DNA from 3 places in the Shewanella sp. Iso12 genome. Region 3 is predicted to be linked to each of the others. Evidence: predicted binding sites of a transcription regulator. Region 3 holds the regulator's gene; each other region holds the start of a gene.
The links. Region 3 encodes sigma-54, which starts transcription at its own class of promoters, with help from an activator protein. Its sites were predicted from a motif close to GTTGGCACGNNNNTNGNNT; they were not measured.

Region 1 (7,770 bases), on a different contig from region 3:
CCCTCAAAGAACAATTGAGGCCAGCTTACCAAAAGCTGATTGCCTATCTCGAAACCCTGGAAAAACGGGCCGACAGCAGAGATGGTGTCTGGAAATTCCCGAGCGGCAGCGCCTTCTACAACAATGCCCTGGCCAATACCACCACCACAGAGATGAGCGCCGATACCATTCATCAATTAGGGCTGGACGAAGTCGCCAGGATCCACGGCGAAATGCGCGCCATCATGGACAAAGTTGGCTTCAAGGGCGATCTCAAAGCCTTCTTCGAGTTTATGCGCCAGAATGAGGGCTTCTACTTCCCGGACAATGACGCCGGCCGCCGGGCCTACCTGAGAGAGGCCACCGCCCTTATCGATAACATGAACTCGCGCCTGGATGAAGTGTTCAAGGTAAAGCCCAAAGCGCCTTTGATAGTCAAACAGGTGGAAGCCTTCAGGGAGAAGTCTGCCGGCAAGGCTTTCTACAACCAGCCCTCGGCCGATGGCAGTCGCCCGGGAACTTACTATGCCAACCTCTATGACATAATGGCTATGCCCAAATACCAGATGGAGGCACTGGCCTACCATGAAGGGATCCCCGGGCATCACATGCAGATAGCCATAGCCCAGGAACTGGAAGGACTTCCCAGCTTCCGTCGCTTCGGCTCTTACACGGCTTATATCGAGGGCTGGGGCCTTTACAGTGAGTACTTCCCCAAGGAGATGGGGCTTTACAGCGATCCTTACTCAGATTTTGGCAGATTGGCGATGGAGCTATGGCGCTCCTGCCGTTTGGTGGTGGATACCGGGATCCATGCCAAGAAATGGACTCGAGAGCAAGCCATAGCCTATTACATGGATAACACTCCCAATGCCGAATCTGACGCAGTAAAAATGGTTGAGCGGCACATAGTTATGCCCTCGCAGGCAACCGCTTACAAGGTGGGGATGAACAAGATACTTGCGCTTAGAGCCTACGCCAAGGAGGCGCTGGGTGAGCGTTTCGACATTCGCGCCTTCCACACCCTGGTATTGCAAAACGGCCCGTTGCCGCTGGATGTACTTGAGCAGGAAGTAAAAGACTGGGTAGCCGCGCAAAGCCAGGCTTGAAACTGAATCAACTGCCGCTCTCTTAAGCGGCTTTTTTATACGCTTGATTCCGTTCTGAAAACAGGCATAAAAATACCCCGGCCACCTGGGCCGGGGTAAACCAAAATCAGGATGATGGTTTTAAGGCCGACATTGTTTTAGTTCGAAAACCTGGGTCGGCATTGATAAGGGCTTAACACTCTGTGTTGAACCAAGCAGTCTACAGCAGGAGGGGTCAGTCCCACGGCACACCCGTATGTTGGTTCCACCCGAATCAACTGCAACCATTGTATTGATTTCAGAACAGACTGCAACAAGATTATTAAAAACCTTTAGGATTCACTAAACAATAAAGCGATAAAAAAACCAACAAAATCTCAATATCTATATGATATAAAAACAAAAAACACCCAAGCGGAACTTGAGTGTTTTTCATTGTTCTATTATAAGAACGATATTTCTTTATTTTTCCTGGCGCAGGGCAAACAGATCTGCGTATTTTTTGTCCCAATAGGGTGGTGTACCTATGTGATCCTTAATGAACTCGATAAAGGCACTCACCTTGGGAGCCAAGTGTTTACGTCTTGGATAAACCGCCTGCAGCGGCAGATGGTGGGTCAGTTGCCAATCGGGAAGTAGAGGAACCAGAGTGCCTTTTTCTATTTCATCTTCCAGCAGATAACTGGCGAGATAAACCACCCCAAGCCCACTGACAGCGGCAGACTTGAGCGCCGGCGCATTGTCGACTCTGAAATTACCCGAAACCCCTATCTCACAGTAGTCATCGCCCTTCTTGAATTGCCAGACGCTGTGCTCATGCCATTCACCGTGGTAAACCAAACAGTTGTGCTCCACCAGCTGCTCCGGCCGGGCCGGCATACCGTGGGCCGCAACATACCCGGGGGAAGCCACCAGCAGGAACTGACACTTCATCAACGGGCGGGCCACCATACCCAGAGGCAGTTGCTCTGACATGGTCAGCAGCAGATCCAGGCCTTCACTGACCACATCAACCTTATGGTCTAACAGGCTCACCTGCAGCTCGAGATCCGGGTGACGGGTCATAAACTCGGGCAGTGCCGGAATAATATGCATGGTGCCGAATGACTGGGAGATCCCTACCTTGAGCACGCCTCGGGTGGCATCATTGAGGTTGTGCACACTGGCCACCGCCTGATCCGCATCCCGGAGCAGTTCTTCCCCCTGCACATACAGCAGATTACCGGCTTCGGTGAGGCTTAAGCTACGGGTTGTTCGCTGGATCAACTGGATCCCGAGTTTATGTTCAAGATCGGCAACCTGGGTACTGACCTTGGATTTGGATATTCCAAGCCTGCGCGCCGCGGCACTGAAGCTGCCGGCACGGGCGACATGAGTGAAAATAGCGATAGGTTCTAACAGTTCTAACATGAAAGTCGCCTTAAGCCGTTTACAACACTGGTAAAAGCTTTCCTGGAAAAGCGACGGGCCTCACCGTCAAGACCCCAAAATGGGGTGTGGGCTGCCGGGTTTTGGAAAGCGCACTGGGTAGAGTCACTGAGTCCTGACTTGGGTGTCAGTTTTATTATTTTTGCGAAGTATACCAATTCTTTCTTATTGACTCTAACCCAAGGATAGCCTTGAGCCAAAAAAACCGCCGCAGTGATGGCATAATCAACAGACAACCAATAAAAAACCCCTGTATCAAGGGAGGGGAAGATACAGGGGGAATCACCAGCTTAAATCTTATTGCTGCAGTTCAACCTTGCCGGACAGTACCTGGAATTCGCCCAGCTCAGGGATCTGTTTGCGTAACTTGTCTTCCAGCACCACCAAACGTTGGAAGTTGTCGCAAAGCGCGTCGGCTCTCTGCTCCATCTCCTGGGCGCGGGACTCCATTTGTACTTCAATATCCTTGCCCATCTTTTCCATTTTCTGGCTGAAGGCATTGATCTTCTCATCAAAGGTTTCGCCCTCACCTGACATCATGGCGCTGCCCATGGCCATCATCAAACTGCCTAGCGACTGCTGTACCAGTTGCTCTATTTCTTTGGAAAACTCATCACCAAAGGCGTTTTCCAGCGACTCTTCAGTGGCCCCCAGGAAGTACTGGTCACCATTGCGATGAGCCACTTCATAGACTCGCTGTTGCAGACTGTCCATGGTTTCATCCAACTTGGCACCGGCGGCATCACCCAAGAGTGGTGTTAGAGCCATACTCACGGCCTCACTCGCCATGGTGACGGCATCTTCCACCAAAGAGATAACTTCGGGTAACTGCTGAGCCATGGCATCCGAGTACTCGTTGACAAGCTTGCTCTGCTCGGCATTCAAGGCCACTTCTTCACCTTCCACGTAGAGGCGGCCCGGCTCAATTCGATAGTGTTCTTTCCCTTGATTACTGACACTCAGCTTCTTGGGTTCCAGTGAGATGTCGTAGTTGAGTGACATCTCGCATTGCTCATCTCTTGGCTCAAAGTTGATCGCCATAGCAGGCGCCGCCGCAAACAATGCACACAACAAAGATATTCCACCAATCGCTTGTTTCATTCTGTCTTCCCTCTCGTTTTAATCTGCCGAGTAAACTTGGTTACCGCTTATGGCTCAGAATAAAGCAGACTTTGTGCCAAAGTTATAATCAACTGATACTAAAAGAATTAATATCAAGTAAGGCAGCAGAATATGAAAATCCACCATCTGCGAGTGGCAAATTTTGCCAACTTGTAGCCGTTATGATGAATAAGACACAAGAAACCAAAGAAAGGTTTAACAGGGAATACTCTGGATGGCCTAGACTATTCCTTTTCTTCACTGCATTCGGGATTAAAAGCCATAATAGCCGCTGTGCCAGCAGCCTAAAGTCGTGGTGTTCCACACCACACCGAGCAAGAGGCTTTGCTTGTCCAAAGCCCCTTGCATCCCCAAGGACACCCCGACGTAGCCGAAATCCCCGCTGGCTTATGAAACAAATTGGCTACACTCAGGACTCGCATCCTTGCTCGACCTTCGAGCCTCGACATCCCTGTCTCGGCTACGCCAATTTGCAACAACGCCAGCGGCGGCTCCGAAGGGGGAATTGGTGCAACTCTTCCCACACAGAGTTGTTTTGAGCTGCAGATATACGCCTAATTCCAGGCACAGGCGGGACAGTGACCGTCGAAAACAGGGCCGAATTTTGTTCCAGACAAATTCGGCATTTCCTACGTCCCTGTAGGTCAGATGTTTTCGTCGAGGCTGCAAGGACGTATTAACGCCGAGTCACAGGATCGCCTGTGCATAAGCCTGCGGCAGGCAATGAGAAACATCCGTCGCCGGAGGTCCTGCCAATACTAATTAGTAACTTTTAGCTGGCAGCCATGATAGCCGCTGTACCAGCGGCCTAAAGTCGTGGAGCTTCGCCCCACACCCGACCAAGAAGGGATCAACAGCAATCCCCTCTTGGATCTCCCTTGCCGCCCCACACGGTGTCGAAAGCCCCTCGGCCTAATGGCGCAAATAACTACCGCTTCAGACGCTCATCCCTGATTCGACTGGCGCTGCTTCGGCATCCATGCCTCAGCCACGTTATTTGCGCCAACGGCTTTCGGCGACACCGAGGGGAATTTGGTGCAATTCTGCAATCATAGCGTTGCTTGAAATTGCTTATATACCCACTAACATACGCCTATTTCCCTGGCACAGGCGGAACTGTGACCGTCGAAAACAAGGCCGAATTCTGTTCCCGACAAATTCGGCATTTCCTACGTCCATGTAGGTCAGATGTTTTCGTCGAGGCTACAAGGACGTATTAACGCCGAGTCACAGGATCGCCTGTGCATAAGCCTGCGGCAGGCAATGAGAAACATCCGTCGCCGGAAACCCGGCAAGCGCTTAATATGCAACTTTAGGCTGAAAGCTATGGTATGGCGTAAAAAACAAAGGCAGCGGAATGCTGCCTTTGGGATCAGAAGATTGAGCGGCCAACGGCCAGCCTGAGTTGCTCCAGCGCTGCCGTTCCGGCGAGTGAGTTGCCGCTGCGGTCAAGCTCCGGCGACCAGACACAGATGGACATGTCACCGGGGATCACGGCGATTATACCACCACCGACACCACTCTTGCCCGGCATGCCGACCCGGTAGGCAAACTCACCGGCGCCGTCATAAAGCCCGGATGTAGCCAGGAGCGCATTGAGTCTGCGGCTCTGCAGCGGTGATATCAGCTCTTTGCCATCCAATGCCTTACCACCTTGGACCAGATACATCATGGCCCGGGAAAGATCGGCGCAGCTCATTTTCAAGGCGCAGTAATGGAAATAGCTTCGCAGCACAGTATCCACATCATTGTTGAAGTTACCGAAGGACTTCATCAGATAGGCAATCGCGGCATTGCGGGCACTATGCTGATACTCGGAATCGGCCACCACCTTGTCGTAGCAGATATGCGGATTACCCGCCAAACGGCGAACCACTTCCAGCATTCTGTGCTTGGGCGCTCCGAGGCGGCTCTGCAGCAAGTCGGCTATGACCAGCGCACCGGCATTGATAAAGGGATTACGGGGAATACCGCGCTCCAACTCCACCTGCACCAGAGAATTAAATGAGTGGCCCGACGGCTCTTTGCCTACCCGGCTCCAGATTTCGCTTTCTTCATAGAGTGTCAGCGCCAGTGTCAGGCTGAACACTTTGGAAATACTTTGAATGGAAAAAGGCTCTAAATAATCCCCTGCCCCCACTGTGGTGCCGTCGGCCATGGTGACGGCAATCCCCAGCTTGTTGGCATTGACCCGGGCAAGGGCCGGAATATAATCCGCCACCTTACCCTGGCCAATCAGAGGGCGAACCCTGTCGAGCACCTGCTCAAGCAAGGCCTCGTCCGGGATTAACTCCACCAAATGTCGTACAGCTCAGTAACTTCCAACTCGCTGATTGGCTGAGCTTCCCAGAATGCCTTGACTGCACTTCTGTCATCTTCGGTGCACTTGCCAATTCTTTGGGTGGCAATAATGCCTTCCCACTCTCTGTGGCCGCCACCGTGGAAGCCCAAGCCTCTAGGTTCTATGACTTCATCAATAAAACGGTCGACCAGGGGATCTATCTGTTCCTCCGATACAGAGTCGGCAAAACGCCAACTAACGTCAAATCCCAACTCCTGGAATTCATCAACACGCAACTTCTTGCGCAAACGACGACTGCGAATAGCCATACTGCTTCTCCCTCAGGTGTAATTACTCTGTACGTTCGAACATCAGATCCCAAACACCGTGACCCAGGCGCTGGCCGCGGGCCTCGAACTTGGTCAACGGACGGTAATCCGGGCGTGGCACTACAGTGCCATCGCTGGAAAGGTTGCGATAGCCGGGGGCGGCATTCATCACTTCCAGCATATGCTCGCTGTAGTTTTCCCAATCGGTAGCCATGTGGAACACACCACCGATTTTCAGTTTACGGCGCACCAACTCGGCAAAGGCCGGCTGCACTATGCGGCGCTTGTGGTGGCGTTTCTTATGCCATGGGTCGGGGAAAAACAGCTGCAGCCGCGCCAGAGAATTATCGGCAATGGCATGCTCCAGCACTTCCATGGCATCGTGATGGAATACTCTCAGGTTGGTGACTCCGGCTTCGCCGGCATCGGCAAGACAGGCGCCCACACCAGGCTTGTGCACTTCGATACCGATAAAGTTAAGCTCGGGGGCTTCCTTGGCCATGGTCACCAGTGAGGCACCCATACCAAAACCTATCTCCAGCACTGTGTCTGCCTCACGGGCAAAAACGGCGTTCAAATCCAGTGGCTCGGGGGAATAATCCAGCCCCATGCTGCCCCAATGCGCTTCTATGGCCTGGGCCTGGCCCTTGGTGAGGCGCCCCTCACGCAGCACAAAGCTTCTTACTTTGCGCAGATACTTGCCTTCTTCGTTAAACTCGGCCGTTGTGACTTCGCTCATTTTTGCCCCTAGAGAGGTGTGAAAAAAGAAGGGCATTATCCAAAGTTCACCATACAGTGCAAGCCCTGATGCTGAAAAAGTATACCAACAATCCACAAGAACGAAATAAGTCAATCATTTGGGGGGATCAATCTCCTTGTTTCGCCCCTTGGCTGCGGCTACACTGCGCCGATGAACAAAACAGCCTCTTTCGCAGAACGTATCGTAAAATGGTACGACTTGAATGGTCGCAAGACTCTGCCATGGCAACAGCAAAAGACCCCATACAAAGTATGGATTTCTGAAATCATGTTGCAGCAGACCCAGGTCGCGACTGTTATCCCCTACTTCCAAAAATTCATTGCCCGTTTCCCCGATGTCGTCAGCCTGGCCAATGCCGACACGGACGAAGTGCTGCATCTGTGGACAGGTTTGGGCTATTACGCCCGCGCCCGTAACCTGCACAAGGCCGCCATCAAGGTGCGTGATGAGTTCCAAGGCGAGTTTCCAACCGACTTTGACTCGGTACTGGCACTGCCGGGCATTGGCCGCTCAACCGCAGGTGCGGTACTGTCGCTGTCTTTGGGGCAACATCACCCCATATTGGATGGCAACGTCAAACGGGTACTCGCCCGCCACGGCGCCATAGAAGGTTGGCCCGGGCAAAAGGATGTGGAAAACCAACTCTGGCAGCTGACCGAAGCGCTCACGCCCAAGGCCGAGATCCAAAAATACAACCAGGCGATGATGGATATAGGTGCCACCATTTGCACCCGCTCCCGCCCCGCTTGTGACCAGTGCCCGGTCGCCCGCGATTGCAAGGCG
Region 2 (7,770 bases), on a different contig from region 3:
ATCACCTATTGTCAGGGCTTTTTGCTTGGCAGACCCGAGGCGCAACCTGATAGGCAACTGCAGACCCGCTATCTTGCCATTCGTCAGCAGGAACAACCGAGATACAACGAGGCAGCAGAGAGCCTGTGCCATCAGGCGCAAACCTGCTGCTCTGATACCGAACTCAAGCAGTTGAGCGAACGCTTTCTCTCCCAGCCGGAGCTTCAGTGCATGGTGGTGCTGGAGCAGAAACAACCCTTGGGGCTGGTCTATCGCCATCGACTGATGGAGCTGTTTTCCCGGCCTTATGGCCGCGCCCTTCATGAGCACCAGGCGGTCACAGAGCTCATGGACAAAGATGTGCTTATGGTCGATGCGGCCACGCCGCTGTCGCGGGTGAGTCAAAAACTCACCGCCAAGCCTGGTACCGAAATAGCGCAGGAATTCATTATTCTGCGTCAGGGCGACTTCATCGGTCTGGGCCATACCCGCGAGCTGCTGCAGCGCATCACTGAACACAGAATACAGACGGCGCGCCACGCCAACCCATTGACTGAATTGCCCGGGAATGTGCCCATTCAGGAAGAGCTGCAACGGCTGCGCAAACTGCGACAGCATTTCTATCTGGCCTATTTTGATCTATGCCATTTCAAACCCTATAACGACATCTACGGCTTCAGTCGCGGTGATGAAGTGATAAGGGCTGTCGCCGGCCTGCTTAGACAATACGGCAAGGCGCAATTTATCGGCCACGTGGGTGGGGATGATTTCGTAATGATAGGCACAGAGCCGCAACTGCTCGGGGTTTGTCAGCAAATATTGGCAGAGTTTGAACAGGGCAAGAGGCAGTTTTTCAGTGACGAGCACTGGCAAAGACAACACTTGTTTGCACAGGACAGACAAGGGCAGGAATGCCTTCAACCGCTACTGCGCCTCAGCGTCGGAATACTGCCACCGCCATTGAGTCTGGACGCCAGCGAGCATGAGTTGTCCCGCTTGTGTGCACTGGCAAAAAAACAAGCCAAGCACAGCACCCAAGGGCTGTGCTTGCTGGAGATGCCGAGGACGGCTTAGAGTTTAGGCTTGAGTGTTTTCTGGAACCAGTCTTTCAGCATTCTTTCTTCATAACGGAAGCTGTCGCTGTTAATTCTGTCTACATGGTCGAGAAACTGCATATCAGTCAGCTTTTCATCGCCGGCAACGACCACCTGATCGCCTTCCAACAAGCGATAACTGAAGCTTATCTTGGGCGGATAAACGTTCTTGACTACACGTATATCGTTGGCGGTAGCGCCAAAAGTAGGCCGCACATCGCCGGCCAAATCCACGTCTGTGACTGTCAGTTCCAGCTTTTGGTTGTCTTTTAGAGATGAGGAAACGTCTTTATCCAAGGCTTTGGTCAAGGTCTCGAACAGACGTTTTTCGTAACGGGATTGCAGCTCGCTGGCAGACTTGATGTCCCGAAAATCCTTGGGTGACTGCCACTCAATTTTTACCTTACCCGACTCGGTAACCGGGTTTTCATCGACCTTGTCGGCCGCCAGCGCCGAGCCAGAGGCTAGGGCAGCTGCAAGTAACAGATATCTGATTTTCATATCAGCCTCCTTTGGGAGCGAATGTCAGTATGCATTTGGTTCAAACTCAGAGTATAAAATTTAACCTGAATCCGGGCTTAACGCAAAACTAATATGCGAACATCATCCTGTTATAAGTAATTATTTTATTTTGTTATTTTTCATAGCCACCCACAAAAATGCGTTAACCTGAGTATCAATTTGTAGCAGCACCAACAAGCTTTAACACAAGGCTGCTTGAGTCAGGCCCGAGGAAGTAATCTAATAGCAGAGCTAAAAAAACCAGTCACAACAGGAGCGCCAGTGAAATTCTCGCCGTCTTTGCTGATTACCTTGGGACTATTTACCGCCCTGGGAATTGTTCTCGTCGCCATCAATCAGGATGCCAAACCCAAGGGGCCGGAAACCTGGAGCGCCTTCATTTATACCCATGGCTTCGATTCTGGGCGTTATATCAAAGAGGACGATTTTGGCGACTATGGCAGCTGTAAGGCGTTTGCCATCGAGAAGTCCCAGGCCGCGGAGGGGGCACCTTGGGAGTGTGGCAGCTACTGCCGCTTCGACTCCCGCCGTCAGGGCTTTCAGTGTGAACAGATGCGCAACGACTAAGCCTGCTTAGAAAGGGAAACGGGCGCTGAGCTTGGGGTAAAGCTTGCGCAGTGCCTTGGGTTGATCGTTGAAACGCTTACCCTTGGGCTGACTCAGCCCCGAAGGCACAAAAGGCAACTCTTTCCCGGTACGGGTCTCGTATAGCTGGCCGGCCAGCAGATCTATCTCCTCAACAAAAGGATAAGCATAGCCATTCAGCTGCGGCCAAACTTCCAGTTCCCCCAGCGAATCCGCTGCATTGCAGGCCGCCTGATAACGCTCCTTACCCAGAGTCACCAGGAAGTTGCGAAACTCGGCAAAGCCATAATCTGAATCGACTCCGGCGATGATGTAAGCAGCTCCCCAGAGATCCCAGCTGTAACTCAGCCTGAGCTGCCGAGCAAAGTGTTTATCAAACTCTGCCAGTTCATCATCGCTAAGACCTTGCAGTTTTTCGGTCAAACGCGCCTGGAGTTGCTGTTGGTCCTGTTCGGGAAAGTCGCGGCTGACCAGCTCCCAAAACTGCTCTTCTGTCATTGAGTGTTATCCTGCCAAAAATGTCGGCGGTTATTTTACCGCAAAAAGCGATTAAAATCCGGCTGGACTCCCCCCAGGGCTTTCCATAGACTTAGGCCAATTTCTCACAGGAGTCATTTATGTCCATTTCAAGACCAATACCATTGGTACTGCTTTGTATCCTCTACCTGGTACTGGCTGTGGTAGCACTGTGGCGCACCATCAGCACCGGCGCTGTGGATCTGTTTACCTTGGGAGTCATCCCTGTATTGGTAGGCATAGTAATGCGCACATCCTGGTCATTGTGGGCATTGCGTATCTATCTCTTTATTCAGACTCTGGGACTCATGGCATTTGCCACTACGGCTTTGGTTGCACTGCAGATTACGCCGCAGGATGTCAAACTGGAGCTGGCAGGGCGAAATATCCCCTTGCTGCCGCTGGCGACTGTGTTGCTGGCCTTGCTGTTATTCCAGTATTGGGTGGCTTTTTCCGGCAGGACCAAGCGCTTTTTGCAGCAGGAAAAGTCTGACTAGATCGCACTGAATTTAAGGAAATCGGCGACCGGCTCACAATTTTGTGTCTTTTTGGTTAAAAAATAGCGGATAAAGCCCAAGAAGCCCGCTGAAAGGCCTTTTCAAGCCAAAAACCTTATGGCATGTTAGATGGGCAATAATAACTTATCGACGGAAAGAAGAGACGCTCCAGATGAACAAAACTGAACTGATCGCTAAAATGGCAGAACACGCCAACCTGTCCAAGGCAGAAGCTGCCCGCGCACTCAAGTCGTTCGAAGTAGCAGTGACCGATGCCATGAAAGAAGGAACTAAAATCTCCATCGTAGGCTTTGGCTCTTTCGAAACTTCAACCCGTGCAGCCCGCACTGGTCGTAACCCGCAAACCGGTAAAGAGATCCAAATCCCTGCCGCCACTATTCCCAAGTTCAAGGCCGGCAAGGCACTGCGTGACAGCGTCAACTAAGCCGCTTTTCACGGATGAAAGCGCCTCATGTTGAGGCGTTTTTTATTGCCTGAGGTTCCCAACACTCCATTGCACAAAAAAAGTGCAGCCCGCCCCAGCGAAATGCAACATTTCCTTAACCTGCATCACACTCAAAAGCTAACCACATGTATTTAATGCCTATTTAAACTTGGCACAGGATTCGCTCATTCCGCACAGACAATAACGAGTATCTGCACCGGTCAAGCTTGCCCGGCTCCAGAACCCAAACCATCGAGGGGATGAGAATGAAACACACCAAGTTTTCACTGTCAGTTATTGCAGGTCTGTTGTTGGTGGCCGGCGAAGCCCAGGCCGCTGTATCGGGGAATATAGGTGCCGCCTCCAACTATCTGTGGCGCGGCACCACCCAGACGGATGACTCTGTCGCCGTTCAAGGCGGTATAGACTATAGCCACGACTCGGGTTTTTACCTGGGAACCTGGGCCTCCAATGTCGACTTTGGTGACGATACCAGTTACGAGCTCGATTTTTACGGTGGTTACTCCGGCAGCATAGGCGAAGACTTTGGCTATGACATCAGCTATCTCTACTATGGCTACCCGGATGCCGAAGGCGATATCGACTTTGGTGAGCTGGCGCTGACTCTCAGCTGGAAGTGGTTTGAGTTGGGTTATGCCAAGGTGGTTAACGCCGGTGATGACGTGGCCGCTGCGCCACTGGATAACAAGGATTTGAGCTATATCCACGCCGGGTTCAGCTATCCCATCACGGAAACCGTGACGCTGACGGCACACTATGGTTATTCAGACGGTGATGTGGTGCAGAGTTGGTTCGGGGTTTCCGACTACGCCGACTACCACTTGGCCATCAGCAAGGAAACCGGCATAGGCTCAGTCTCCTTTATGGTGGCCGATACGGATCTGCCGGACGACGATGCCAAGATAGTGCTCAGCTATGTCTATGAGTTCGAATTCTAAGGATGGGAAAGCCCGAGGCGCAATCAGGCGATGACAGGACGATTGCGTTTACGGGCGGCAACCATTTTTTCGATATGCTCCACTATCGGCTCGGCCACCTTGATACCTGTGGTCAACTCTATACCTTCAATACCCGGAGCTGAATTGACTTCAAGCACCAAGGCGCCACGCTCGGAGCGAAGAATATCCACCCCGGCAACAGCCAGCCCCATCGCCTTGACCGCATCAATGGCTGTCTTGCGCTCCTGAGGGGTAATCTTGATTTTCTCGGCGCTGCCGCCCAAATGCAGATTGGAGCGAAAATCCCCCTCCGGGCCCTGACGTTTCATGGCCGCAACCACCTTGTCGCCCACCACAAAGCAGCGAATATCACTGCCGTTGGCTTCTTTGATATATTCCTGCACCAGAATATTGGCCTTAAGCCCCAGAAAGGCTTCAATAACGCTCTCGGCGGCCTTTTTAGTTTCGGCCAGCACCACGCCTATCCCCTGGGTGCCTTCCAAAAGCTTTATCACCAGCGGCGCACCACCCACCATGGCGATGAGATCCGGAATATCATCCGGCTTGCTGGCAAAACCTGTGACCGGCATACCCACCCCTTTACGGGAAAGCAACTGCAGTGCCCGCAGCTTATCCCTTGAGCGGGCTATGGAGATAGAGTCATTGGCGGCGTACACCCCCATCATCTCGAACTGGCGTACCAGGGCACAGCCATAGAAAGTCACACTGGCATGGATCCTCGGGATAATGGCATCAAAACCGCTGAGTTCCTCACCTTCAAGATGAATACTGGGCTGCACCGAGTTGATGTTCATATAACAGTTGAGTGGATTGATCACCCTGGCCTGATGACCACGTCCCTCACAGGCTTCCACCAGCCTGCGGGTAGAATAGAGCTCGGGAAATTGAGAGAGAATACCGATTTTCATGTTTGAGTGATCCGCCAAAGAGTTATGGCCCAGCAAAAGAAGTGGCATCTTTGACTATCCCTTGCCAATAGGCAAGTAAAATCAAACATCCCCCTCGGCCAGCAAAGGTAAAATATGCTGGGTTTCAAAATCCTGGGGCTGAATCGGCCGACAATAGAGATACCCCTGCAGCAGGTTACAGCCCCGCTCACGGCAAAACTGCGCCTGCGCCTCGGTTTCTATGCCCTCGGCTACTGACACCACGTTAAAGCCGTTGGCAAAGTTGATCAAGGCCGACAACAGACGCTTGCCGCGTTCATCCTGTTCGACCGAAGCCACAAAACTCTTGTCGATTTTCAGCACATTGATGGGAAAGTACTTGATGTGTTCGAGGGATGAAAAGCCGGTGCCAAAATCATCCAGAGAGAAAACAACTCCCAGTGCAGCTATCCGCTCCAGTACCTTGGCCAGTTCCAGCGGTTCCTCTATCAAGGCATTTTCGGTGAGCTCCAACTCCAGCAGCGAAGCCGGCAGCCCGGTTTGCTGCAATACCCTGACTATGGTCTGATACAGGGTTTCACGAATGATCTGCGACGGTGACAGGTTAACCGCCACAGATAACTGCTTGCCTACCGGAGCCAGCATGGCCAGCCACTTGACGGTTTGCGCGCAGGCCTGTGCCAACACCCACTCGCCTATCTCATCTACCAGGCCTATCTCTTCGGCTATCGGCAGGAAACTGTCCGGCGCCAGCAGGCCATCTTCAGGATGTTGCCAGCGCAGCAAGGCCTCCATTCCCAACAGCTCGCCAGAAATCGCATCGAATTTCCCCTGATAAAAGACCCTGAATTCATCCCGCTCCAGCGCGGTTCTCAGGCCCATCTCGATGCGGTTGCGAAACCTGACTTCTCTGGCCAACTCTTCAGAATAGAACTGGATCTGGTTGCGGCCCACCTTCTTGGCGCGATACATGGCAATGTCGGCACACTTGAGCAGCTCAGAGCTGTCACAGACAGAATCGCTGTACACTGCAATGCCAATGCTGGCACCGATAAGCACATCATGTTCCCCCAGAGGGAAAGGCTCTTCAAAGGCCCTTTGCAGCCTGTTGGCCACCGCCATCGGGAAGTAACGATTCTCCGACTCGGTCACCAGCACTACAAATTCATCGCCGCCGAGACGGGCAATGAGATCCCCTTCCCTGAGCGCCGCACTGAGACGGTTGGCCACTTCCACCAGTAGGATATCCCCCACCTGGTGCCCTAAGGTGTCGTTGATACCCTTGAAATCATCCAGATCCAAGAGGATCACCGCCAGCATGTCCTGATGACGCTTGACCTGACTCAAGGTACGATTCAGGCAGAGCTCAAAACCGTAACGATTGACCAGCTTGGTCAGGGAATCATGTTCGGCCAGCTCTTTGAGTTTCTCGTGGCTTTGGCGCAATGCCAACGCCATGGAAGCCCTTTGCTTGGCATTGCGGATAGCACGGGTCAAGCGGCTGGTATTGACTTCATCCTTGAGCAGAAAATCCTGCGCCCCCAACTCGATGCAGCGCTGCGCCAGCTTGTCGTCTTCATAACGGGAGATCATCACTACCGCGGTTTGCTCTCCGGCCGATTCATTGAGGCGGCTCAATACTTCCAGACCATTGGCATCGGGCAACATATAGTCGAGCAGTATGCCGTCGAAACGCTGCTGGCAGGCGAACTCCAAGCCACTCTGGGCACAGTTGGCCTCCATCACCTTGAACGCCAGTGACGATTGATCCAGGGCGCGGATGATAGCGGCTCTGTCTATCTCATCATCATCGATCAACAGCAGATTCATGCTTTCCATCCCTCAGGCTTCCGGCAACTCAACAATACGCCAATAGCTTTCCAGCATATTGAAAATATTATAAAAACCATCGCTTATTTCATGTTTGACCATATAGCCGGCCACATGATGCTTATAAGCCTCAACCTTGTCTTCATCGGCGCTTGAGGTGGTCAACACAAAGACCACGGAGAGAGACAGCACAGGGTCATTGCGGATATGGCTGAGAAACTCCAGGCCATTCATCCGCGGCATATTGAGATCCAGCAAGATAAGATAGGGGCAGCGCACCCGACCGTCGCCCAACATCTCCAAGGCCTCCAGCCCATCTCTGGCTCTGACCAAGGGGTTGAGCAGCCTGAGCTGCTGCATCGCCCGCTGCACCGCCATGAAGTCGACATCGTCGTCGTCCACCAACAGAATAGTCACTTCCTTGTATCTGGCTGT
Region 3 (7,770 bases):
GCCCCAACGGGGCTGGCAAGACCACCACCTTCTATATGGTGGTTGGGCTGGTACAGAGTGACAAGGGCCGTATCTTCATTGACGACGACGAGCTGACCCTGGATCCCATGCACCTGCGAGCCCGTAAAGGCATAGGCTACCTGCCACAGGAAGCCAGTATTTTCCGCAAGCTGTCGGTGCATGACAACATCATGGCCGTGCTGCAAACCCGCAAAGAACTCAACAGCGACAAGCGCGAGGAACAGCTCGAACAGTTGCTGGAAGAATTCCATATTACCCACATACGTGACAGCCTGGGGATGTCCCTCTCCGGCGGTGAACGCCGCCGGGTGGAAATCGCCCGGGCATTGGCCGCCAATCCACAGTTCATTCTGCTGGATGAGCCATTCGCCGGTGTGGATCCCATCTCAGTTATCGATATCAAGAAAATCATCGAACAGCTTAAGTCCCGCGGTTTGGGAGTGCTGATCACAGACCACAATGTTCGCGAAACACTCGACGTTTGTGAGCGAGCCTACATAGTCAGCCATGGGCAGTTGATCGCCGAGGGCACACCCGCTGAAATCTTGGACAACCAGCAAGTGCGTGCTGTGTACTTAGGCGAACAATTCAGGCTATAGTTAGGATCATGTCATCCGGTGGCAATTCCGGGTATTATAGTTTGTTATTATTGAATTTTTTCCTTGAAAAATAACGAGTAGGGATTAGCGGTATAATGAAAGCGTCACTCCAGCTCAAACTGGGTCAACAGTTGACCATGACACCTCAGTTGCAACAGGCTATTCGCCTGCTGCAACTGTCGTCCCTTGAGCTGCAGCAGGAAATCCAGGAAGCCTTGGAAGCCAACCCTCTGTTGGAAATGGCCGAGGACAACCAGGATGACGCTATCGACGACAACCACAAGGAAAACGACGCCGGCGAGTTGAGCGCCAAGCAGGAAGATGGTTCCACGGTAGAAACCTCAGAGGCATTGAACAATGAGTCTATGCCGGATGAATTACCTATGGATACCACCTGGGACGAAGTCTTTACCGCCGCCAGCGCCTCCGGGCCGGCCATGGGCCGTGAAGATGATATGCCCTTCCAGGGGGAAACCAGCGAAGGGCTCTATGAACATCTGGAATGGCAGAAGAACCTGACCCCGTTTTCCGATACCGACGACGCCATTGCCACCGCCATTATTGATGCCATCGACGAGCAGGGTTATCTGACCCAGAGCACAGAGGAGATCCTCGAAGCCATGGGCAACCCTGAGATTGAGCTCGATGAAGTCGAGGCAGTACTCAAGCGGATCCAGCACTTCGATCCTGTCGGCATCGCCTCCAGAGATCTGCGCGAATGCCTGCTGATCCAGTTGCAACAGTTCAACGCAGACACCCCGCATCTGGCCGACGCCCGCTTGTTGATTGACGAACATCTGGATCTCATTGCCGCCCGTGATTTCCGCACCCTGATGCGCAAGACCAGGCTCAAGGAAGATCAGCTGCGTGACGCCATCAACCTTATCCAGAGTCTCAATCCCCGCCCCGGCTTGCTGGTGCAGCCGATGGACGAGGAATATGTGATCCCTGATGTCAGCGTCTGGAAGAAAAACGGCCGCTGGGTAGTAGAACTCAACCCGGACTGTATGCCCAAACTCGGGATCAATCAGCAGTATGCTGCCATGGCTCGTAGCGCCCGCAGTCAATCAGACAGCCAGTTTATTCGTGGTCATCTTCAGGAAGCCAAATGGTTTATCAAGAGCCTGGAGAGCCGCAACGACACCCTGCTCAAGGTGGCCAACTGTATAGTGCAGTTCCAGCAGGGATTTTTTGAATATGGTGAAGAAGCCATGAAACCCATGGTGCTCAACGATATTGCCGAGGCGGTCGAGATGCATGAATCGACCATCTCCAGGGTCACCACTCAAAAGTATATGCATACCCCCAGGGGAATATTTGAATTGAAGTACTTCTTCTCCAGCCATGTCGGCACCGAAGATGGCGGAGAATGCTCTTCCACGGCGATCAGGGCTTTTATCAAGAAGCTCGTGGCAGCGGAAAACCAGAAGAAGCCTTTGAGCGACAGCAAGATGGCGCAACTTCTGGCAGAACAGGGAATCAACGTTGCAAGACGCACCATAGCCAAGTATCGCGAGGCTATGATGATACCACCGTCGAACCAGCGTAAGAGTTTATAAATCCACAGTTGGAAATTGGAGGAATCTTTCTATGCAAATCAACCTGACAGGACATCATATCGAGATCACCGACTCACTGCGTGACTACGTGGAAAGTAAGTTTTCTAAACTTGAACGCCATTTCGAACAGATCAATAATGTGCACGTTGTGCTCAATGTACAAAAACTGCAACAGATAGCCGAAGCCAAGATCCACCTCACAGGCGGCGAAGTCTATGCAACTTCTGAACATGCCGACATGTATGCCGCCATCGACGTTCTGATTGATAAATTGGATCGTCAGGTCATTAAACACAAAGAAAAGCTGACAAAACACTAACGATGGAACTGAGTACCATCCTGCGGCCGGAGTGCACTACCTGTGCCACTCCGGGCAGTAAGAAAAAGGTACTGGAGCTGATTAGCGATCTCGCTAGCGCCCAGTACCCCACCCTTTCCTCTCAAGCGATTTTTGAAAGCCTTTTGGCCCGCGAAAAGATGGGGAGCACAGGTATAGGTAATGGTATTGCGATTCCGCATGGCAGACTACCGGACATTACAGAGCCGATTGCCGTGCTGGTCAAATGCGAAGAGCCTATCGCCTTCGATGCCATAGACAACCAGCCGGTGGACATACTGTTCGCCCTCTTGGTGCCCGCAGATCAATGTCAGCAACACCTGAGTACCCTGTCCGCCATGGCTGAAAAGCTCAGCGATAAGGCGATACTCAAGCAGTTGCGAAAATCCAGCGACGAAACAGAACTCTATCAGGTGATCACAGGATGAAACTCGCCATAGTCTCAGGCCGCTCCGGTTCCGGAAAATCCGTTGCCCTCAGGGTACTCGAAGACCTGGGTTACTACTGTGTGGATAATCTCCCCCTGCCCATGATAGGCAGCCTGTTGGAAAACCTCCGTGGCAGCAATGATCTGGTCGCCATCAGCATAGATGTGCGCAATATGCCGGATCAGGAAAAAGTGCTGGAACAACAGTTAGCGGCCTTGCCGGAAAACACCCAACTGACCAGCTTCTTCCTCAACGCCTCCGATAAAGTGCTGCTGAAGCGCTACAGCGAAACCCGCAGACTGCACCCCCTGTCCAAGAGCAAAGTCTCACTACAGGACGCCATCAAGCTCGAAGGCAAGCTGCTGGAACCTATGTCGAAACTGGTGGATCACTACATAGACACCTCGGCGCTGAACATCTATGAACTCAGTGACACAGTGCGGGAAATTCTGCTTGGCAGTGTCGATAAAGAACTGGTGATCAACTTCGAGTCGTTCGGCTTTAAGCATGGTATGCCCCAGGAAGCCGACTTCATGTTTGATGTGCGCTTTCTGCCCAACCCTCACTGGGAGCCGGCGCTCAGACCGCTGACCGGGCTGGATGAACCTGTGCAGGAGTTTCTCAGCCGCCAGCCACTGGTGAACAAGTTTATCTGGCAGATAGAAAATCTATTGGAAACCTGGCTGCCGCACCTGGAACGCAACAACCGCAGTTACCTCACCATAGCCATAGGCTGCACCGGCGGCCAGCATAGATCTGTCTATGTCGCTGAGCAGCTCGCCAAGCGTTTTGGCAACAGCAAACACAAGGTACAGGCCCGTCACCGGGAGCTGAGTAATGGCAAAGGTTGAACGGGAAGTCACCATAGTCAATAAGCTGGGCCTGCACGCCCGCGCCGCCACTAAGCTGGCGGTGCTGGCCAGCGAGTTCGAAGCCGATATCACCCTGATCCAAGGCGAGAAAAAAGCCTCGGCCGCCAGTGTACTTGGGCTCTTGATGCTGGAAACCGGTCAAGGCAAGAGTATTCGCCTCATCGCCGAAGGCCCGGATGCCGAACCCGCGATGGACGCTATCTGCGCCCTGATCAACGCCCGTTTCGACGAAGCCAGCTAAAGCCTTAGCGCTGCACTCTTTGTTTCTATAACACCCCTGTCTTGAGGTAACATATCCTCGCTTTGCATCACAGGGGGAACTGCATGCCAATAGAAGCGCTCGACCAAGAGCTGACAGAACAACGTCTTACTCAACTAAACCAAGCTCTTAGCAGTGGTATGTTCGTGCATGTGCGCGACATGCTGCAGCGAATGACGGCTTCGGATATCGCCTTTATTCTCGAATCTTCACCGCCGCGTACCCGTCAGGTACTCTGGCAACTGGTGGATCAGGAGCAGAGCGGCGAGATCCTCGAAGAGCTGGGTGAAGATATGAAAGACCAGCTGATCAGCCTGATGAGTCCTGAGCGTTTGGCACGAGCGACCGCGGGTATGGATACCGATGATCTGGCCTACGTGCTGCGAAGCCTGCCGGATACACTCTACAAACAGGTACTGCACTCCATGAGTGCCCAGGACAGGGCCAGGGTCGAACAGGCGCTCTCTTATCCGGAAGACAGCGCCGGTAGTCTGATGAATACAGATACCGTGACCCTGAGGCCTGACGTCAATGTCGATGTGGTGCTGCGTTATCTGCGCCAAAGGGGCGAGCTGCCCGAAGCCACAGATACCCTCTACGTGGTAGATAGACGCGATATTTTGCTCGGTGGCGTCAAGCTCTCCACCCTACTGACCTGTAACCCCACCGCCGGGATCCGCAGCATAATGGATCCCGAGCTTGAGAGTATTCCCGTCACCATGCCGGACAATGAAGTGGCCCAACTGTTTGAGCGTCACGACTGGGTTTCGGCGCCAGTGGTCGACAGTGAAGGCCATCTGCTTGGGCGGATCACCATTGATGACGTGGTGGACGTTATCCGTGAAGACGCCGAACACTCCATGATGGGTATGGCGGGGATGGACGATGATGAAGACACCTTCGGTCCCGTGTTCAAGAGCGCCTTTCGCCGCTCTTTGTGGCTGACCTTCAACCTGTTTGCCGCCTTGTTGGCCGCCTCGGTCAGCAATATGTTTGAAGGCACGCTGGAAAAATTTGCCACCATAGCGATTCTGATGACCATAGTGCCCAGCATGGGCGGCGTTGCCGGTAACCAGACACTGGCGCTGGTGATCCGCGGTATCGCCCTCGGCCACATAGGTCAGAGCAACTCCCGCTGGCTTATCGGCAAGGAATTAGCCATCGGCTTTCTCAATGGCCTGTTGTGGTCGACGCTGGTATTCACTGCCGTGTGGATCTGGAAAGGCGATCTGGCACTCGGCGCCCTTATTGGCGGCGCCATGTTGATCAATATGACGGTAGCCGGTCTCGCAGGTGCCAGTATTCCGCTGATCCTGAAAAAGCTCAATGTAGACCCTGCGCTGGCCGGCGGCATGGTGCTGACGACTGTGACGGATGTAATAGGCCTGTTCGCCTTCCTGGGGTTGGCGACTCTCGTTTTAATGAGCTGAAGCTATGTTTCTAATGGGCTGAAGGCTTGCTGAAGCTCTTGCCTTGATGAATTGCAGAAATAGCAGAGGGCGACCAGGCTCGCCCTCTGACTGTGGAAGATCGCGGGTCAGTCCTTAAGCCAGTGCACCTTGGGTTCATCCTGTTCACAGAAGACAGAGACACACTCATTGCGGCTCACCAGTAGATATTCCTGCAACTTGAGATTGGCGCTAGCCATAAAGCCGCTGCGTTCGGCCTCCTGGCGATACCAGCCACCGTTGGAGATACGGAACAACCAGCCATTGGAGAGGCTGCACTCGGTCCAGAACTCCATCAGATCGCCTTCATCCAGCATCCGAAAGCCAACCACAGAGTCAAAGTGCACCAATGCCCGGCTGCCCTCAACACTCAGCTCGATATCCAAGCCCTGACTGTCATAACAAAGGCGGATAAATCTCACCTCGTCGCCGAGATAATCTGTCGCTATCGGTAAGCCTTTGGTTTCGAGCATGCTCCCCCCTGGCAAGGACATAATGCCCTACTTTAGAAGGATAATAATTGCCTGTGCAAGCTGATTTGGCCAAAAAAATGTGAAATACCCATAAAGAGAGTGCGAGTCAGTTCAGAGCAACTGACTCGCACATCTCCAGAGTAAAACCCGCTTCCGCCGGATAGAGATTTAGGGCTTAAGCGGTGCTTCAAAGCCATAAGAGGCCAGAATGGATTGCCCCTTGGGAGACAGAATATACATGGCCAGCGGCCAGGCGGCAGAGTCGGCTTTATCCAGCACCAGCATGCCATAGTTGGCACCCACTGCCAGCGACTCGGGCAACGCCACTATCTTGAGATCAGGCACTTCTTTCTTGGCCAATACGGCATTGGTGCAGTAGGTTAAAAATACATCCGCCTGTTTGTTGGCCATCACCCAGCCATAGGGATTTTTGCCTTTCGGCGCCTTGGCACTGTCGGCGCCACCGGTCAATTGCAAGGCCTTGGCCGCCAGTTTGGCTTGACTACCGGGCTTGATAGCTTCGGCGCGGTCAAACACCTTGAAAGCATAGTCACCGGCAGGGTCGGCCTTGGGAGTGGAGGTGCCCAGCTTGATCTTGCTGTCCAGCAGAGTATCCAGCATATTCTCTGTCGTCAGAGGAACATTATCTTGCGCCAGGGCGCACAGGCGGTTACGGGCAAACATCACCACAGGCGCGCCCTTGCCTTCCTGCATCAGCTTCTGTGGGTGTTTCATATTGGCCGAAGCAAACAGGTCGACCTTTTCGCCCTCTTCAATTCGGCCTCTGAGCAAGCCTGAAGGGGCAAACTGGGCATTGACCTTAACGCCGCCATCGGCCTGATAACTGGCGATAACATCCGTCATGGCGGTCTTCAAACTTCCCGCGGCCCTGAACTCCAGATCCGCCGCCTGAGAGAAGGCGGGCAGTAACAGGGCGAGTAAGCAGACGCTCTTTTTCATTTATTTTTCTCCGGTGTATAAGATACAGATGCCGCTAAACTCAACCAAACCGCATCACAAATCAACGCACCACGGCAAAACTTGTCATAAATTCCCCTCAAGATCACGCCATCTGACAAGGAGAACCGAAGAAAGGGACAATTTGACCCAATAAAAAGGGCCGCCTAAGCGACCCTTAAACTTAAAATCTTAGCCGAGAGGACTAAGAATAATCTCTACCCGACGGTTCTGTGCCCGTCCCTGAGGGGTGGCATTGGAAGCGATTGGGCTGGCCTCACCTCGGCCTTGGGTCAATACCCGCTGTCCGGATACACCTTTACGGATCAAGTAATTACCAACCTCACTGGCGCGAACCTGTGACAATCTCAGGTTGTAGGACTCAGAGCCACTGCTGTCGGTATAACCCACTACATTCAGTTGAGTCTTGTCATATTCCTTGGCCACCAGCACTACGCTGTCCAATACCCGCATGGCGCCGCTACTGAGATCTGTCTTATCGACCTGGAAAGTCACTTCATTGGGCATGTTGAGCACTATGGTATCGCCCACCCGGGTCACACTGACACCGGTAGACGCCAGTTGCTGACGCAGCTTGGTTTCCTGCACATCCATGTAATAGCCGATACCACCGCCTACGGCAGCGCCGGATGCGGCACCTATCAGGGCACCCTTGCCCCTGTCGCTCTTGCTGGAGGAGGCCACACCTATGGCCGCGCCGGCTACGGCACCTATCAATGCTCCGTTGGTCGCCTTGGCAGTCTGTTGCTCATTGGTATAAGGATTCACAGTGGTACAGCCAGTTGCCAGCATTGCC

Region 1: the regulator sigma-54 is predicted to act here: its motif matches at 3,659-3,677, upstream of HCX89_RS03355 (YggN family protein).
Region 2: the regulator sigma-54 is predicted to act here: its motif matches at 3,807-3,825, upstream of HCX89_RS13510 (TorF family putative porin).

What each region holds. Positions count from the first base shown of each region.
Region 1 is NZ_JAAUHW010000001.1:754,631-762,400, forward strand. It holds gene HCX89_RS03345 (DUF885 family protein) at 1-1,088, shown strand, start outside; gene HCX89_RS03350 (LysR family transcriptional regulator) at 1,530-2,477, opposite strand; gene HCX89_RS03355 (YggN family protein) at 2,793-3,596, opposite strand; gene glsB (glutaminase B) at 4,990-5,904, opposite strand; gene HCX89_RS03365 (YggL family protein) at 5,904-6,227, opposite strand; gene trmB (tRNA (guanosine(46)-N7)-methyltransferase TrmB) at 6,250-6,966, opposite strand; gene mutY (A/G-specific adenine glycosylase) at 7,138-7,770, shown strand, end outside.
Region 2 is NZ_JAAUHW010000007.1:141,589-149,358, reverse strand. It holds gene HCX89_RS13540 (bifunctional diguanylate cyclase/phosphodiesterase) at 1-1,053, shown strand, start outside; gene HCX89_RS13535 (DUF3016 domain-containing protein) at 1,050-1,574, opposite strand; gene HCX89_RS13530 (hypothetical protein) at 1,857-2,162, shown strand; gene HCX89_RS13525 (DUF4240 domain-containing protein) at 2,169-2,678, opposite strand; gene HCX89_RS13520 (hypothetical protein) at 2,798-3,193, shown strand; gene HCX89_RS13515 (HU family DNA-binding protein) at 3,366-3,638, shown strand; gene HCX89_RS13510 (TorF family putative porin) at 3,905-4,597, shown strand; gene rimK (30S ribosomal protein S6--L-glutamate ligase) at 4,621-5,526, opposite strand; gene HCX89_RS13500 (bifunctional diguanylate cyclase/phosphodiesterase) at 5,608-7,335, opposite strand; gene HCX89_RS13495 (response regulator) at 7,348-7,770, opposite strand, start outside.
Region 3 is NZ_JAAUHW010000012.1:8,977-16,746, forward strand. It holds gene lptB (LPS export ABC transporter ATP-binding protein) at 1-620, shown strand, start outside; gene HCX89_RS17530 (RNA polymerase factor sigma-54) at 716-2,179, shown strand; gene hpf (ribosome hibernation promoting factor) at 2,211-2,498, shown strand; gene ptsN (PTS IIA-like nitrogen regulatory protein PtsN) at 2,501-2,944, shown strand; gene rapZ (RNase adapter RapZ) at 2,941-3,795, shown strand; gene HCX89_RS17550 (HPr family phosphocarrier protein) at 3,782-4,057, shown strand; gene mgtE (magnesium transporter) at 4,141-5,505, shown strand; gene HCX89_RS17560 (hypothetical protein) at 5,613-5,996, opposite strand; gene HCX89_RS17565 (molybdate ABC transporter substrate-binding protein) at 6,165-6,956, opposite strand; gene HCX89_RS17570 (OmpA family protein) at 7,146-7,770, opposite strand, start outside.